2 regions of the Ruegeria sp. CE12 genome follow, and region 1 is predicted to be linked to the other one. Evidence: riboswitches for the same ligand, from Rfam matches in the RefSeq annotation. Region 1 holds a riboswitch; the other holds the start of a gene.
The links. A riboswitch is a leader RNA that binds a small molecule or an ion and turns the genes downstream of it on or off. The one in region 1 is predicted to bind cobalamin.

Region 1 (7,426 bases):
TGCAGCCGCAATGCCGCCACGGGCAACGCCCCTATCGCATTCAGGGTATCACCCCGGGCGGCCACGCCCTCTTGGTAATGTGCCAATGCCCAAGCCGCGCCCCGCGTATCGGCCAGTCCGATCCGCACCGACAGCCCGACCCGTGCCAGTCGCCTGCGCATATCCGCCAGCATCATGGGTTCCCCGCCAAACAGATGCGCGGAACCGGTCACATCCAGAACCAGCCCATCCCGCCCCTCCAGCCCCACCCAGGGGCAATAGCGCGTCGCCCAGCGCCGCAGGATATGCAGGAACTGCACATCGCCCTGCAGATCGGCAGGCTGGCTTTGCAGGTCAGGACAAAACGCACGGGCATCCGCATAAGGCATGCCGCTGTGCAGGCCCTGACGCTCAGCTTCGCCATTCAGACAATAGATGCGGTTGGCATTGTTCTGCTTGAGGGTAAGGGCGAACGGCCCCTGAACCGGATTCGCCCTGAGAACCCGGTCGCTGGGCAACCGGAAGAACCATAGCGAAGCAACGCGTTTTTGCACCCCTCTGAGCATACCTGACACCAAATGTTCTGTATTTGTTCTAAATAATCTTTCACCTTTACCATGTCGAGTCATATGGGTGAAATACCCAGCTAAATGACCAAGGGTTCCGGCTGAACCACTGACCGTCAGAATTGAGGTGCGACATGGACTACTCCCGCCATACCAGTGGCAGACACGACGAAATTATCGAGTTTTTCGGAGCTGTTTTCGCAGCCTCCGAAGGTGATGAGGAAGGTCAACTGATCGCAGGGCTGGTGAAAGACATTCTGGCAAAGACCAAACCTGGTGACATGTATGTCTTCACTGCCACAAATGGTGGCACTCTTACCGGGTGCATAATTTTTACCCGCCTCGAGTATGAGCAGGATGACCGCACCGTATTCATGTTGTCCCCTGTGGCCGTTGCAACAGGCCAGCAAGGGAAAGGCGTTGGACAAAAGCTCCTGACGTTCGGGCTGAGCGATCTGCGCGGGCGCGGCGTTGATGTGGTGATCACCTATGGCGATCCGAACTACTATTCCAAAGTTGGTTTTGAACAGATTACCGAGCAGCAGGCCCAGCCACCCATGAAGCTTCAATATCCGCATGGGTGGCTGGCACAGTCTCTTTCGGATCAGGATCTTGCGCCTTTGAAAGGGCCACCACAATGCGCCGAAGCGTTCAAAAACCCGGCTTATTGGTAGAACCCTCTCGACTATCATCCGATCACTAAATCGTAAGGCCGAAGCGCCCAGACCTATGTTGATCTATGCGCTCTAGCGCCCCTGGGGACCACTTCGTACCCCGGTTCTTCCGGCTCATCATCCAGCATTTCGGTCGGGAAACCCGGTGCGCGAATATCCAGTCCGGTGGCATCTTCCAGTCGTCTGATGATATTGGGCGACAGCTCGCGGTCACCATACCGGGCAATTCCGTCCTCGAAAATCTTGATCATCACCGGGTTCATCTCCAACGGCACCCCCGCACGATCTGCGACTTCCTGAAACAGCCCGATATCCTTTTTCACAAGATCCATTGTAAACGAGATATCACGTGATCCATTCAGGATGACCTGACTTTCGGTTTCATGCACAAATGAGGTTCCTGATGAGATCTTGATCGCCTCATAGGTCGTATTCAGATCCATCCCTGCAGCCTTGGCAGTGACCAGGGCTTCGGCACAGGTGATCAGGTTGGCGGTGGCCAGATAGTTGGTCAGCACCTTCAGAACCGAAGCAGACCCCAGGTCACCGGTATGCAGAATGCGGCGCCCCATGGTTGTCAGAAAGGGCAAAATCCGTTCAAATGTTGCGCGGTCACATCCGGCAAAAATCGAAATATTGCCCGTAGCTGCACGATGGCATCCCCCGGAAACAGGGCAATCTACTGCGGCGCCACCGCGTTCGATCACCATGGCACCCAACCGTTTCACCTCGGCCTCATCAGTGGTGGACATCTCCATCCAGATCTTGCCCGGACCAACCTCTGGCAGCATTTCCTGCATCACGGCATCCGATGCCGCAGGGGATGGCAAGCAGGTGATAACCGCATCACAATCCCGCATCAGTTGCGCCGGACCTTCAGCAGCCTTGGCACCCTGCGCAACAAATTCAGCAACCAGATCCGGGTTCAGATCATGAACTGTCAAATCAACCCCGTTACGCAGCAACGAACCCGAGAGCTTACCCCCCACATTCCCCAGACCGATAAATCCAACCTTCATTGCGAATCCTCCCTGTGGGCTATGCCCGAACCGTTTTCACGCGGAGTATTCACCTTGATAACCCACAAATGAAACGAATAATAATCGATCTTATGGGCAAAAATTTTTGGTGATAAATGGATCGTTTACCAAACCCTTCCTGGCTGCGTAGTTTCGAAGCTGCCGCTCGGCATCTGAATTTCACCGCAACCGCGCAAGAACTGGGTCTGACACAAACCGCGGTATCCCTGCATATCCGCTCATTGGAAGCCGAGTTGGGCCAACCTCTTTTCACTCGACAGGCAAGACGACTGGAATTGACCGAGCTTGGCCAATCCTATGCTTTGACCGTTCGGCGCGCTCTGTCTGACATAACCCTTTCGACCAACAGTTTGTTTGGCCCAGCGTCTCAGCAGACGCTGACCATTCGCGCGGCAATTTCAACCATGACTTATTGGCTGGCTGCCGAACTACCTGAATTCACCAGCCAACATCCCGATATCCCTGTGCGATTGGTGACTCACATCTGGAATGACACCATGGGTTCTAGCGATGTGGATATCGATATTCGGCTGGGCTATGGCGACTGGCCGGGGCTCAGGGCAGAGAAGCTTTCGGATGAATGCCTTGTTCCGGTTTGCAGATCCGGCACCACAGCGCCAAGCAAGGCAGAGTTCCGTGAAAGTCCTCTGATCCATATCCTTGGGTATGAAGACAACTGGGCGCGATACTTTGAGGCACATGGCATTCACCAGCCTGAACTTCAGTCTCAGTATTCGGCAGATACCACGGTCACCGCGTTGCAACTTGTGATGGCGGGGGCAGGCTACGCCACAATCCTTGAACGCTTTGCCCGGAATGCGATTGCGCAGGGTGCGCCCTTGCAGATCGCCGGACCACCGATTCCCTTTGCTCAGTCCCATTACCTGATCCGCTCAGATGGCGCGCCCCGCCCGACGGCCTCTGCCCGCCTCTTTGAGACCTGGTTGCAAGAACGGATCAAAGCGGATGCCGCTGACTGACCACTGCAAGTCGCTTTTCCATCCCGGTGATCTGAGAGCGCCTCCATTCGCTTGACAACGCCCCTTTGCTTGCCGCATGTCCCTTTCGTTGGTGTCTGTGCAAGCAGATGAAAAGGGAATGCATCAGCGGTATGGAATGCCGTCAAATGCAGCCGCCCCCGCGACCGTGACCGGAGAAGGTGCCCAAAGCCACTGGCCTGCAGGCCGGGAAGGCAGGACACCTGCCAGAGGATACCTCTGACATCCGCAAGCCGGGAGACCTGCCAACGCCCGAAGACCAGACCGGACGGGGTGTTCCGGTGTCGGGCCAAGGCCCGCGCATACCCCGTCCCCCGAAAACCGTGAAGGGGGGATGAGAGACGTGACCGAGACGACACCAGTTGAACTGCTGGTCTGCACCACCTGCCGGCGTGGCCTTCCTGTCGAGGAAGATGACCAGCGCCCCGGCACATTATTGCATAAAGCGCTGACCGAGGCCGAGCTGCCAGATGGCATTGATCTTAAGGCCGTTGAATGCCTTTCGAACTGCGATCAGGGGTGTTCGATCGTACTGCGTGGCGGACCATCCCGCTGGACCTTTGTGTATGAGAACCTCAACGAAACCGACCACGTCGAGACCATCGTCGAAGGCGTCACCAAATATCTCGCCACCGAAGACGGCCTTGTGAAATGGCGTGAGCGCCCTGAACATTTCCGCAAAAACTGTGCGGCCCGCATTCCCCCGATTGGAGCCCTGAAATGAGCAACCTCGAAAAACTTCCCGTTACTGTAATCACCGGCTTTCTGGGCTCGGGCAAAACCACACTGGTCAAGCACCTGATGCAGAACCCGCAGGGCAAACGTCTGGCCGTTGTTGTCAATGAATTCGGTGACGTTGGCGTCGATGGCGACATCCTGAAATCCTGCGCCATTCCCGATTGCCCGGCGGAAAACATCATGGAACTGGCCAATGGCTGCATCTGCTGCACCGTGGCCGATGATTTCATCCCCACCATCCAGGCGCTGATGGCGCTGGAACCGCGCCCCGATCACATCCTGATCGAAACCTCCGGCCTCGCCCTGCCCAAGCCGCTGCTGAAAGCGTTCGACTGGCCCGATATTCGCTCGAAAATCACCGTCGACGGCGTGATCGCTCTGGCCGATGCCGAGGCCGTCGCGGCCGGTCGGTTTGCTCCGAACGTTGAGGCGGTGGACGCCCAGCGCCTAGCCGATGACTCGATCGACCACGAAACGCCGCTGTCTGAGGTGTTTGAGGATCAGATTTCCTGCGCGGATATCGTCCTGCTGACCAAGCCCGATCTGGCTGGCCGCGAAGGTGTGGCGAAGGCCAAAGAAATCATCGCCGCCGAAGCTCCGCGTCCCCTCCCCGTCGTCGAAGTTGCCGAAGGTGCTGTCGACGTGCGAGTCGTGCTGGGTCTTGAAGCCGCAGCCGAAGATGACATGGAGGCTCGCCCGTCGCATCACGACGGCCATCACGACCACGAGCATGACGATTTCGAAAGCATCATTGTCGAGTTGCCAGAACAGACCGACCCGGTTCAACTGGTCGCCAATATCGAACGTCTAGCGAACGAGCTGAACATCCTGCGTGTCAAAGGCTATGCTGCCGTTCAGGGCAAACCGATGCGTCTGCTGGTGCAGGCTGTAGGTGCGCGTGTGCGTCACCAATACGACCGACCATGGGAACCCGGCGAGGAGCGCCGCTCGCGTCTGGTCGTGATTGCCGAGCATGACGACATCAAAGAGGCTGCGATCCGCGATATCCTCGTAGGTGTAGCCGAGGCTGCCGAGTAAGCTATGCATGTCGTCTTCCGCGAAAGCCACGGGTTAGAAGAAACCGAAACCCCGACCGATCTGGGCCAGAGCCCAGCGGATCTGGTGGTGCTGTCCTTCTCGGACAGCGACCTTGGCGCTTTCGCGGCAGGCTGGCATCGCGGTGGCGGTGCCGAGGGGCGGATGCCGACGATGCGGCTGGCCAACCTGACCGCACTGAAACACCCCTTGTCAGTTGATACCTATGTTGAACAGACGCTGGAGGGCGCGAAGGGCATCCTGATCCGATTGATCGGCGGCGTGCCGTATTGGTCCTACGGGTTGCAGCAAGTTCTGGCGCTGGTACAATCCAAAGGCATCGCGCTGGCTGTGTTGCCTGCTGACGGGCGTGAAGATACGCGGTTGGACGACTATTCAACGCTACCAGTTTCGACGCTGCGCCGACTCGCGCATCTGTGTGACACCGGTGGAGAAGTGGCCGCGCAAGCTGCGCTGGCCCAGATGGCACTGGCCGCGGGGCTTTATGCCGGGCCGGTGATGGGTGCAAAAACCCTGCCAGAATGCGGAGCTTGGTGCCCCGATCGCGGCGTTATCCCGGTAAACAAGGCCTTCTCGGGCGGGGCGAAGCGCATCCTTGTGAGCTTCTATCGGGCCTATCTGACCTCGGCGGACACTGCGCCGATCGCAGCCTTGATCCGCAGCTTACGAGACCGTGGTCTGGACGCGGTTGGGCTGTTCGCGCCATCTTTGAAAGCGCCCGCAGCCGCCGATTGGCTGCGTGAACAGGTTGTTGCCCTGAACCCATCCGCAATCATCAATGCCACTTCATTCTCGGGCAAAGGCGCGTCGGGGACATCTCCCTTGGACGCTGCTAATGTGCCAGTGTTTCAGGTTGCTCTGGCGACCTCGCGCCGCAAAGCATGGGCTGAGGCGGAACGCGGTCTTTCGCCTGCCGACCTCGCCATGCACGTGGTATTGCCCGAAGTGGATGGACGTATCTCGGCCGGTATCGCCTCTTTCAAAGAGCCCGGCAAACACGACCCGCACCTTGAGTATTCTCGCTTTGCCCATCGGGCTGAACCTGAACGGATCGAAGCGATCATCGACCGTGTAACTGGTTGGTTGAACCTGAATGACCGGCCCAAAGCAGATCAAGTGCCCGCTCTGGTGCTGTCCACCTATCCCGGCAAGGACTGGCAGATGGCCCATGCGGTGGGCCTTGATGCACTGGCCTCGGCCGAGGCGATGCTGGCCGATTTGCAGGATGAAGGCTATGACACTGCACCCGCAGAGCCGATTGCCGAAACTCTGCTGGACGCCCGCATTTCGTGGCCGCTGCAGGATTACCTCACCGCACTTGCCCAGTTGCCCGAGCAATTACGTTCAGATCTGAAAACCGTCTGGGGCAACCCTGAAGATGACCCGGTATTCACCGAAGGCGCGTTTCACTTCACTGCAGTGCGCCGAGGCAAAGCGCTGGTCGCGCTTCAACCCGAACGCGGCACGCCTGAATTGCGCGATGACGATTACCATGACTTGTCGCGCACCCCGCGCCACAGCTATGTCGCGTTCTATCTGTGGCTGCGCAAAAGCCTTGGTGCCGATGCGCTCATCCATATCGGTGCACATGGCACGCTTGAATGGCTGCCGGGCAAATCGGTCGCCTTGTCCGACAAATGCTGGCCCGAGGTTTTGATCCGCGATCTGCCGGTGATCTACCCGTTCATCGTCAATGACCCCGGCGAGGCCGCGCAGGCCAAGCGCCGCATCGGGGCTGTCACGCTGGGTCATATCCCGCCTCCGATGAAGGAAAGCGGCACGCCGGATCGGATGGTTCGGCTTGAATCGCTGCTGGATGAGTTCTCGAACGCAGACGGGCTAGACCCCAAACGTCGCGACCGCTTGCAGGAAGATATCCGCGACGAAGCGCAAACCATCGGACTTGAAAGTGACCTGGGCCTCGATCAAGCCACCTGCACTGCCGAGGCAATCACCCGCATCGACCGTTTTGTCTGCGACATCAAGGAAAGCCAGTTTGGCGACGGTTTGCACATCTTTGGCCGGGTACCTGAGGTGGCGAGCAATTTTGACCCTGCCCCCTCAGCCCACGCCGAACGCAGTGCCCTGATCGATGCACTGGCCGGGAAACGGATCGAGGCCGGACCGTCGGGCTCACCCTATCGCGGACGCTCGGATGTGCTGCCCACTGGGCGGAACCTATACACAACTGACCCGCGTTCGGTTCCGACCCGTGCCGCATACACCCAAGGCGTGAAACTGGCCGAGGAACTGGTGCGCCGGCATCTGCAGGAAGAAGGCGATTATCCCAAAGGGTTGATCGTCGACCTGTGGGGTTCTGCCACGATGCGCACAGCTGGCGAGGAATTCGCCATGGCTTTGCACCTGTTGGGCGT
Region 2 (7,426 bases), on a different contig from region 1:
GATCGAGATTGGACCGCTAACTCTGATTACCGTTGTTGAAGTGGAATGTGATGACCCCAATTGCCCTGGACCCGCCACTCACGTCACCATTCTGAACCCTGTCGGAACCCGTTGGAGCTTTGTTGTTCACAAACCAGTTTGCGCGGTCGGAGTTGCCGACGTTAAGTCAACTCTTGCCGCTTTAAATCAAGTTTCGGGAAGTACGCATCAGTAACCTCAGCACGCAATCGCTAGTCAACTTCAAAGACATATCCCGTGGGGAAAGTAGGAGACGATCGCTTTAAGCTAGGGCGAACCGTTGTGACTCTTGGCGGATGGCAAGAACCCAGTTTGTTCAAACTGGTTTTCGGTCTGCACCTTCGGAGTGCGTGGCACCTGCAAGGTTAAGAAGGCCGCTGGAGAGGCTCCCATGGTTCACAATGGCGGTTCTCAGAAGGCGATATCGAGGCGGGTAACTTTCTGACATGTTGTTCGAACCCCATCAGCAAGGTCGAAGTCGAGGTTTCTCTGATTGGTATCAAATTCGAAACCGCAGTTTAGCTGACACCAGCTGCGGTTTCGATGCGTTGACTATGTCCGCCGCAGAACGCGGGCCAGATCGGGCCGCCGGAAGTCCGGCCCTTTCAGTACTTTGCCGTCCTCGCGGAGTACGGGCCGTCCATCGGCCCCGAGTTTGGACATGTTTGAGGCATGAACCTCATCCATCGCTTCCTGCTTGAAGCCGTGCAGGCCAAACTCGAGAAACGTTCCGTCAAGCACGTATTGAATGTCGCAAAGCGCATCCAGAACTTCAATCATATCACCAGCCTCGACTGCAGTACGCAGCTCGGCCACTTCCTCTTCGAGGATCGCGAGCCGCATCTGCGCGCGCTCATTGGGAATCGACGGGGCGTCAACGACCGGTACGTCGAACGCCTCGTGCCATTCCTTTACGATTGCTAACGTGTCTTTCGGCATCAGAAGTCCCAATCCTCGTCTTCAGTGGCGACAGCCTTGCCAATGACATAAGACGAGCCTGAGCCCGAAAAGAAGTCGTGGTTTTCACTGTCGGGGCTAAGTGCCGCCAGAATGGCCGGGTTCACTTCGGAGACTTCGGGCGGGAACAGGGCTTCGAAACCCAGGTTCTGCAACGCCTTGTTGGCATTGTAATGCAGGAACACTTTCACATCCTCGGTCAGGCCGATCTCGTCATACAGCTCTTCGGTGTACTGGTTTTCGATGCCGTAGAGTTCGAACATCAGACCAAAGGCATAGTCCTTCAGCTCCTGCTGTTCCACCTCGGACAGCTTCTCATACCCGCGCTGGAACTTATACCCGATGTAATAACCATGGACCGCCTCATCCCGGATAATCAGCCGGATCAGGTCGGCGGTGTTGGTCAGCTTTGCACGGCTGGACCAATACATTGGAAGGTAGAAGCCGGAGTAAAACAGGAAGCTTTCCAGAAACACCGACGCGATCTTGCGTTTCAAAGGATCGTTTCCGGGCGCGTAGGTGTTCAGGATCGCCTCGGCCTTGGCCTGCAGATGCGGGTTTTCTTCGGACCAGCGGAACGCCTCGTCGATTTCCTTGGTCGAACAGAGCGTTGAGAAGATCGAAGAATAGCTTCGCGCATGCACCGCCTCCATGAAGGCGATGTTGGTCAGTACGGCCTCTTCATGCGGAGTGACGGCATCGGGCATCAGGGCAGGGGCGCCGACCGTGTTCTGGATCGTGTCCAGCAGGGTCAGGCCGGTGAAGACACGAATAGTCAGTTGCTTTTCGTGGTCGGTCAGGGTGGCCCAGCTTTGGATATCGTTGGACAGAGGCACCTTCTCGGGCAGCCAGAAATTCACCGTTAGACGGTTCCAGACCTCAAGGTCCTTGTCATCCTCGAGCCGGTTCCAGTTGATGGCGCGGGGGATATTGGTTTGGATCATATCTTTCATATCGTTTCCCCTTACAACGAGCAGGATACGCAGCCCTGCACCTCGGTCCCTTCAAGGGCCTCCTGGCGCAGACGCACGTAGTAGATGGTTTTGATGCCTTTCTTCCATGCGTAGATCTGAGCGCGGTTGATATCGCGGGTCGTGGCCTCGGCCGGGAAGAACAGGGTCAGCGACAGGCCCTGATCCACATGTTCGGTCGCCGCCGCATAAGTGTCGATCAACGCTTCGGGGCCGATCTCATAGGCATCGCGGTAGTATTCGAGGTTGTCATTGTTCATGAACGCAGCTGGGTAGTAGACGCGGCCGATCTTGCCCTCTTTGCGGATTTCGATCTTGGACACGATCGGGTGAATCGAAGAGGTCGAGTTGTTGATATAGCTGATCGACCCGGTCGGCGGCACCGCCTGAAGGTTGCGGTTATAGAGGCCATGCTTCATCACATCAGCCTTCAGCGCCACCCAGTCATCACGCGTGGGTAGGGTCATGCCGTCAAACAACGCCTTCACCCGATCACTTTCAGGCAGCCAGTCGCGGGTGGTGTATTTGTCGAAGAAGGTGCCTGAGGCATAGTCAGAGTCCTCGAACCCCTTGAACGATGTCTTGCGCTCCTGCGCCAGATCGCAGGAGGTGCGAATGGCGTGATAGGCCACGGTGGCAAAATAAACGGATGTGAATTCAACACCTTCGGGCGAGCCATAGTGGATATGTTCGCGCGCTAGAAATCCGTGCAGGTTCATCTGACCCAGACCAATCGCGTGGCTTTCATCGTTGCCACGGCGCACAGACGGTACCGAGTCAATTGCCGACATCTCGGACACCGCCGTCAGCGCCCGGATCGCGGCTCCGACGGTACGACCCAGATCGCCGCCATCCATCGCTTTGGCGATGTTCAGCGAACCGAGATTGCACGAGATATCCGTCCCCAGATAGGAGTAGCTGAGGTCATCGTTGAACTCGGACGCCTCATTGACCTGCAGAATCTCTGAGCACAGGTTCGACATGTTGATCCGGCCCGCGATAGGGTTCATCCGGTTCACCGTGTCTTCGAACATCACGTAGGGGTAACCGGATTCGAACTGAATCTCAGCAATGGTCTGGAAGAATTCCCGCGCGTTGACTTTGGATTTACGGATTCGCTTGTCATCGACCATCTCGTGATACTTCTCGGTCACCGAGATTTCCGAGAGCGGCACGCCATAGACCTTTTCCACGTCATGGGGCGAGAACAGGTACATATCGGCGTTCTTCTTCGCCAGTTCGAAAGTGATGTCAGGGATCACCACGCCAAGGCTCAGCGTCTTGATGCGGATTTTCTCGTCCGCGTTTTCGCGCTTGGTGTCGAGGAAGCGCATGATGTCCGGGTGATGCGCGTTCAGATAGACGGCCCCAGCGCCCTGACGCGCGCCCAGCTGGTTGGCGTAGGAGAAACTATCTTCCAGAAGTTTCATCACCGGTATTACGCCCGAGGACTGGTTTTCAATGCCCTTAATCGGCGCGCCATGTTCGCGAATGTTTGTCAGCAGCAGCGCAACACCTCCGCCGCGCTTGGACAGTTGCAGGGCCGAGTTGATGCCGCGACCGATGCTCTCCATGTTGTCCTCAAGCCGCAGCAGGAAGCATGAAATCAGCTCACCACGTGAGGCTTTGCCTGCGTTCAGGAAAGTCGGTGTGGCAGGTTGGAAGCGGCCTTCGAGGATCTCTTCCATGAAAGACATGGCCAGCGCCTCATCTCCGCGCGCCAGCGCCAGAGCGGTCATGACGACGCGGTCTTCGTAGCGTTCAAGATAGCGCTGCCCATCTCGGGTTTTCAGCGTGTACGAAGTGTAATACTTGAACGCGCCCAGAAAGGTCGGGAAACGGAACTTCTTGGCATAGGCCGCATCCCAGATCTTGCGCATGAAGTTCTTGGAATACTGGTCCAGCACGGCCTCTTCATAGTAGCCTTCGGACACCAGGTATCCCAGCTTTTCGTCCAGCGAATGGAAGAACACGGTATTCTGGTTCACGTGCTGCAGGAAATACTGCCGCGCGGCCATGCGGTCCGCGTCAAAGCGGATCTTCCCCTCACCATCATAGAGGTTCAGCATCGCGTTCAGCGCGTGATAGTCCTGCTCGTTTACGCTGCTGTCGAGCATTGGTGTCTCCCTAATTTTTCCAGCCCTGCGCGGACGCGGGCGATGTCTGTGTCAGTGCCCGCCAGCTCGAACGAATACAGCAGCGGCACTTTGCATTTCTGGGCGATGATGCGACCAGCCAAGGCGTATGTCGCACCAAAGTTACGGTTGCCTGTACCGATCACCCCGATGATCCCGGCGCGGCGGGCCGGGTCGTTCAAAAAGCGGATCACCTGTTTCGGAACCGCCCCGCGTCCTTCGCCGTCGGAATAGGTCGGGCAGATCAGAACATAAGGATCTTCAGGGTCCGGCAGCGGGTCCATCCCAGTTGGAATGCGGAAAGAGGTCAGGCCCAGCCGCGAGATAAAGCGGTGGGTGTTTCCGGATTTCGATGAGAAATAGACCAGCGCCGGGATCGGCGCAGTCATAGATCAAACCAGTTGGGCGATCATGTCCGGGCGAAAGCCCGACCAGTGGTCACTGCCGGCCACAACGACTGGTGCCTGGCGATAGCCCAGCTCGGTCACATGGGTCATGGCGCTGTCGTCCTGCGTCAGGTCCACGACATCATAATTGATGCCTTTTGCATCCAGCGCTCGGGTGGTCGCGGTGCATTGTACGCAGGCGGGTTTGGAATATACGGTAATGCTCATTTATCCTCTGTCCTTTTAATCAAAGCCGAGGACGCCATGGGCAAACAGGCCCGTCAAACGCCCCCGAACCCTCCGTTCGTGGTTATCATTCGAGCTTGCGGCAGGTCTCCTGGCTCGCGGATCATCGTTCGGTCTGGCCTTCCCAAAAGCGTGCTTTCAGTGGCGTGTTCAGCCGAACTCTCCGCTCACAGTTGCGGGGGCAGCGCCGGTTTTTCACCGGTTTCCCTCTTAGCTTTCGACAGGAATCGAAAGAACCGAAGCAACACTATATTGGGTTTCACCAGGGCAAGTTGTCAATATATAGAGTGAAGTGTGGCGAACTTCTTTGTCCGCTCGTGCAGGTTCTGGCAAAATACCAGCGATCAGCAAGCACGTACTCTTGTCGAATCAACTTTGCTTGTGTTTTTTCGCCGTGATGGTTCCTTGAGGTGATTGCCGCAAGGATAAAAGGGAATTCGGTGCGGACGTTTGTCCAAATCCGAAACTGCCCCCGCAACTGTAAGCGGTGAGCAACCCGTCAGAGCCACTGGATCGCCCAAGATCCGGGAAGGGACGGCAAGCTTTGATCCGCAAGTCAGGAGACCTGCCATCATCTGGATGTAACCAACCGGGCGGAGGGCCCGAGGAGGATGAGATGATGGATATCTTCGGGCCAGTGCATTGTGCCGACCTGCCTCCTGTTTCGGGGCAGAGATGGACGCATTTATCTATTTGATTTCGGCAAATTACGTCAGCCAATCCCGGTTCTGCCACCTTGCAAACGCTCTGATTGAGGCCGCGCCTACAGAAGCCCGCGCTGTCAGGTTGGAGGCATCCGGTGATGGGCTTTGGCATGCTCTAGATGATCTCACGGAGCAGGGAGCCAAGCGCATCGAGTTGCGTCCAATTGGCTTGCCGTTTTCCCAGAGCCTCGAAAACTGGTTGCCAAATGCGGCAGCAAGCTGGTTGCACAGGCGGACAAAAAACACACCCAAGCTGTTCTTCGCCAAACCGCTGCAAATGGATTCAGACGTCATTCGGGCTGCCGCAAATGCAGATGTTCTGCTGAAACCGATTAGGCCGAAACCTTCCGGTGAGCTCGGCAAAGGGTGGGACAGCCCTCCTGCCTTTCGCCACCATCTACTCGTTTGTGCAGGCCCGCGATGTCACCTGAAAGACGCCCCCAATCTGGTGGATGCGCTCAAAAAAGAAATCGGCCATGCAGGTAAAAGTTCTGAATGTCTGGTGACCACAACCGGCTGCCTGTTTCCCAGTAATGCCGGGCCAGTGATCGTCCACTATCCACACGGCGATTGGTATCGCGTGGAGAGCCTGGACGACATCCGGACCTTTGTTTCTCAGGCGCTTTGCGCCGGAACCACTCCTCGATCACTGCTTATTCATCAAACAGGAGATACCCATGAACCTGCTTAAATTCATCATGCCGCTTGGATTTGTCGCGGCTACAGCCCAGGCCGATCCGGTCACCGTACAAAGCTGCGGGATCGATTACACCTTCGACAAGGCGCCAACACGGGCGATTACCCTGAACCAGCAAGCGACCGAAGTGATGCTGGCGCTTGGGCTTGAAGGTTCGATGGTTGGTACCGCTTATCTGGACGATGAAATGCCAGCCCAGTGGAAAGCGGCGTTTGAGTCCGTCCCGGTCCTGGCCGAGAAATACCCGGCTGGAGAGGTGGTACTGGCCAATGAGCCGGATTTTCTGTTCGCGGGTTTTGGGTCCGCATTTTCCGAAGACAATCTTGGATCAGCGCAGAAATGGCATGATCTGGCAATCGGTACCTACCTGGTTGACGCATCCTGCAAGGAAGCGCATCCGAAGGATGTACCTTTGACCATCGAACCGATCCTGAACGACATCGAAAAGATCGGGCAGATTTTCGATGTTGAAGATCGCGCGGGCAAGCTGATCGCTGAGACCCGTGTGCGTATCGAGGCGGTTCAGACTGACCCGGAAGGGGCTGGCCGTACGGCGTTTATCTACGACAGTGGCGATGAGACACCTTACTCGATCGGTTGCTGCGGAGGGCCTGCTTTGGTCGCAAGAACCGCCGGGCTGAAAAGCATCAGTGACGATGTCGAAGGCACATGGGTCGATCTGGCATGGGAACGCGTGGTCGAGGCAGACCCCGATGTGATCCTGCTGATCGACGCGGGCTGGTCTTCGGCGGACGAAAAGCGTGCTTATATGGAAAGCGATCCGGTCTTGTCCGAATTGACCGCTGTTAAAGAGGGTCGCTTCGTCACAGTTCCGTTCTCTGAAACCCTTCTCGGGATGCGTTTTGCCGATGGTGTTGAGAACCTGAACGCCCAACTGGCGGAACTCGAGTAAATGCAATCCCGGTTCCTGGTCCTGTTTCCCACGGCTATGGTCGTAATGGTGCTTGTCGCCATTGCGGGCATTCTGTGGGGGACAGCCGACATAAGCTGGTCGGATCGTGTAGCCATTCTGATGCGCAATGAGGATGCCCCGCGGGGGCTGTCCCTGATTGTGTGGCAGTGGCGCATCCCGCGCGTATTGGCAGTTGGACTGATCGGGGCCGGGCTCGCCCTTGCTGGCGCTTTGATGCAAACGGCCCTGCGCAACCCGATGGCAGACCCCTATCTGATGGGTCTGTCATCCGGTGCTTCTGCGGCAGCGGTCGCGGCGATCATCTGGTTGCCGTCCGAAGTGACCGAAACCGTCGGTGTCCCCCTGATCGCGTTTTCAGGTGCAGCGCTGGCGTTTCTG

Region 2: it holds a riboswitch for cobalamin, as region 1 does, so the genes downstream of both, ACR0IO_RS09050 ((2Fe-2S) ferredoxin domain-containing protein) here and ACR0IO_RS05140 (DUF1636 family protein) in region 1, are expected to answer to the same signal.

What each region holds. Positions count from the first base shown of each region.
Region 1 is NZ_JBQFRS010000002.1:63,428-70,853, reverse strand. It holds gene ACR0IO_RS05160 (Y-family DNA polymerase) at 1-545, opposite strand, end outside; gene ACR0IO_RS05155 (GNAT family N-acetyltransferase) at 680-1,219, shown strand; gene ACR0IO_RS05150 (NAD(P)-dependent oxidoreductase) at 1,273-2,238, opposite strand; gene ACR0IO_RS05145 (LysR substrate-binding domain-containing protein) at 2,355-3,239, shown strand; cobalamin riboswitch at 3,312-3,521, shown strand; gene ACR0IO_RS05140 (DUF1636 family protein) at 3,592-3,981, shown strand; gene cobW (cobalamin biosynthesis protein CobW) at 3,978-5,033, shown strand; gene cobN (cobaltochelatase subunit CobN) at 5,037-7,426, shown strand, end outside.
Region 2 is NZ_JBQFRS010000003.1:76,770-84,195, reverse strand. It holds partial or broken gene ACR0IO_RS09080 (2Fe-2S iron-sulfur cluster-binding protein) at 347-540, shown strand; gene ACR0IO_RS09075 (pyrophosphohydrolase domain-containing protein) at 571-957, opposite strand; gene nrdF (class 1b ribonucleoside-diphosphate reductase subunit beta) at 957-1,928, opposite strand; gene nrdE (class 1b ribonucleoside-diphosphate reductase subunit alpha) at 1,940-4,063, opposite strand; gene nrdI (class Ib ribonucleoside-diphosphate reductase assembly flavoprotein NrdI) at 4,045-4,458, opposite strand; gene nrdH (glutaredoxin-like protein NrdH) at 4,474-4,695, opposite strand; cobalamin riboswitch at 4,778-4,969, opposite strand; cobalamin riboswitch at 5,095-5,300, shown strand; gene ACR0IO_RS09050 ((2Fe-2S) ferredoxin domain-containing protein) at 5,389-6,108, shown strand; gene ACR0IO_RS09045 (ABC transporter substrate-binding protein) at 6,095-7,027, shown strand; gene ACR0IO_RS09040 (FecCD family ABC transporter permease) at 7,028-7,426, shown strand, end outside.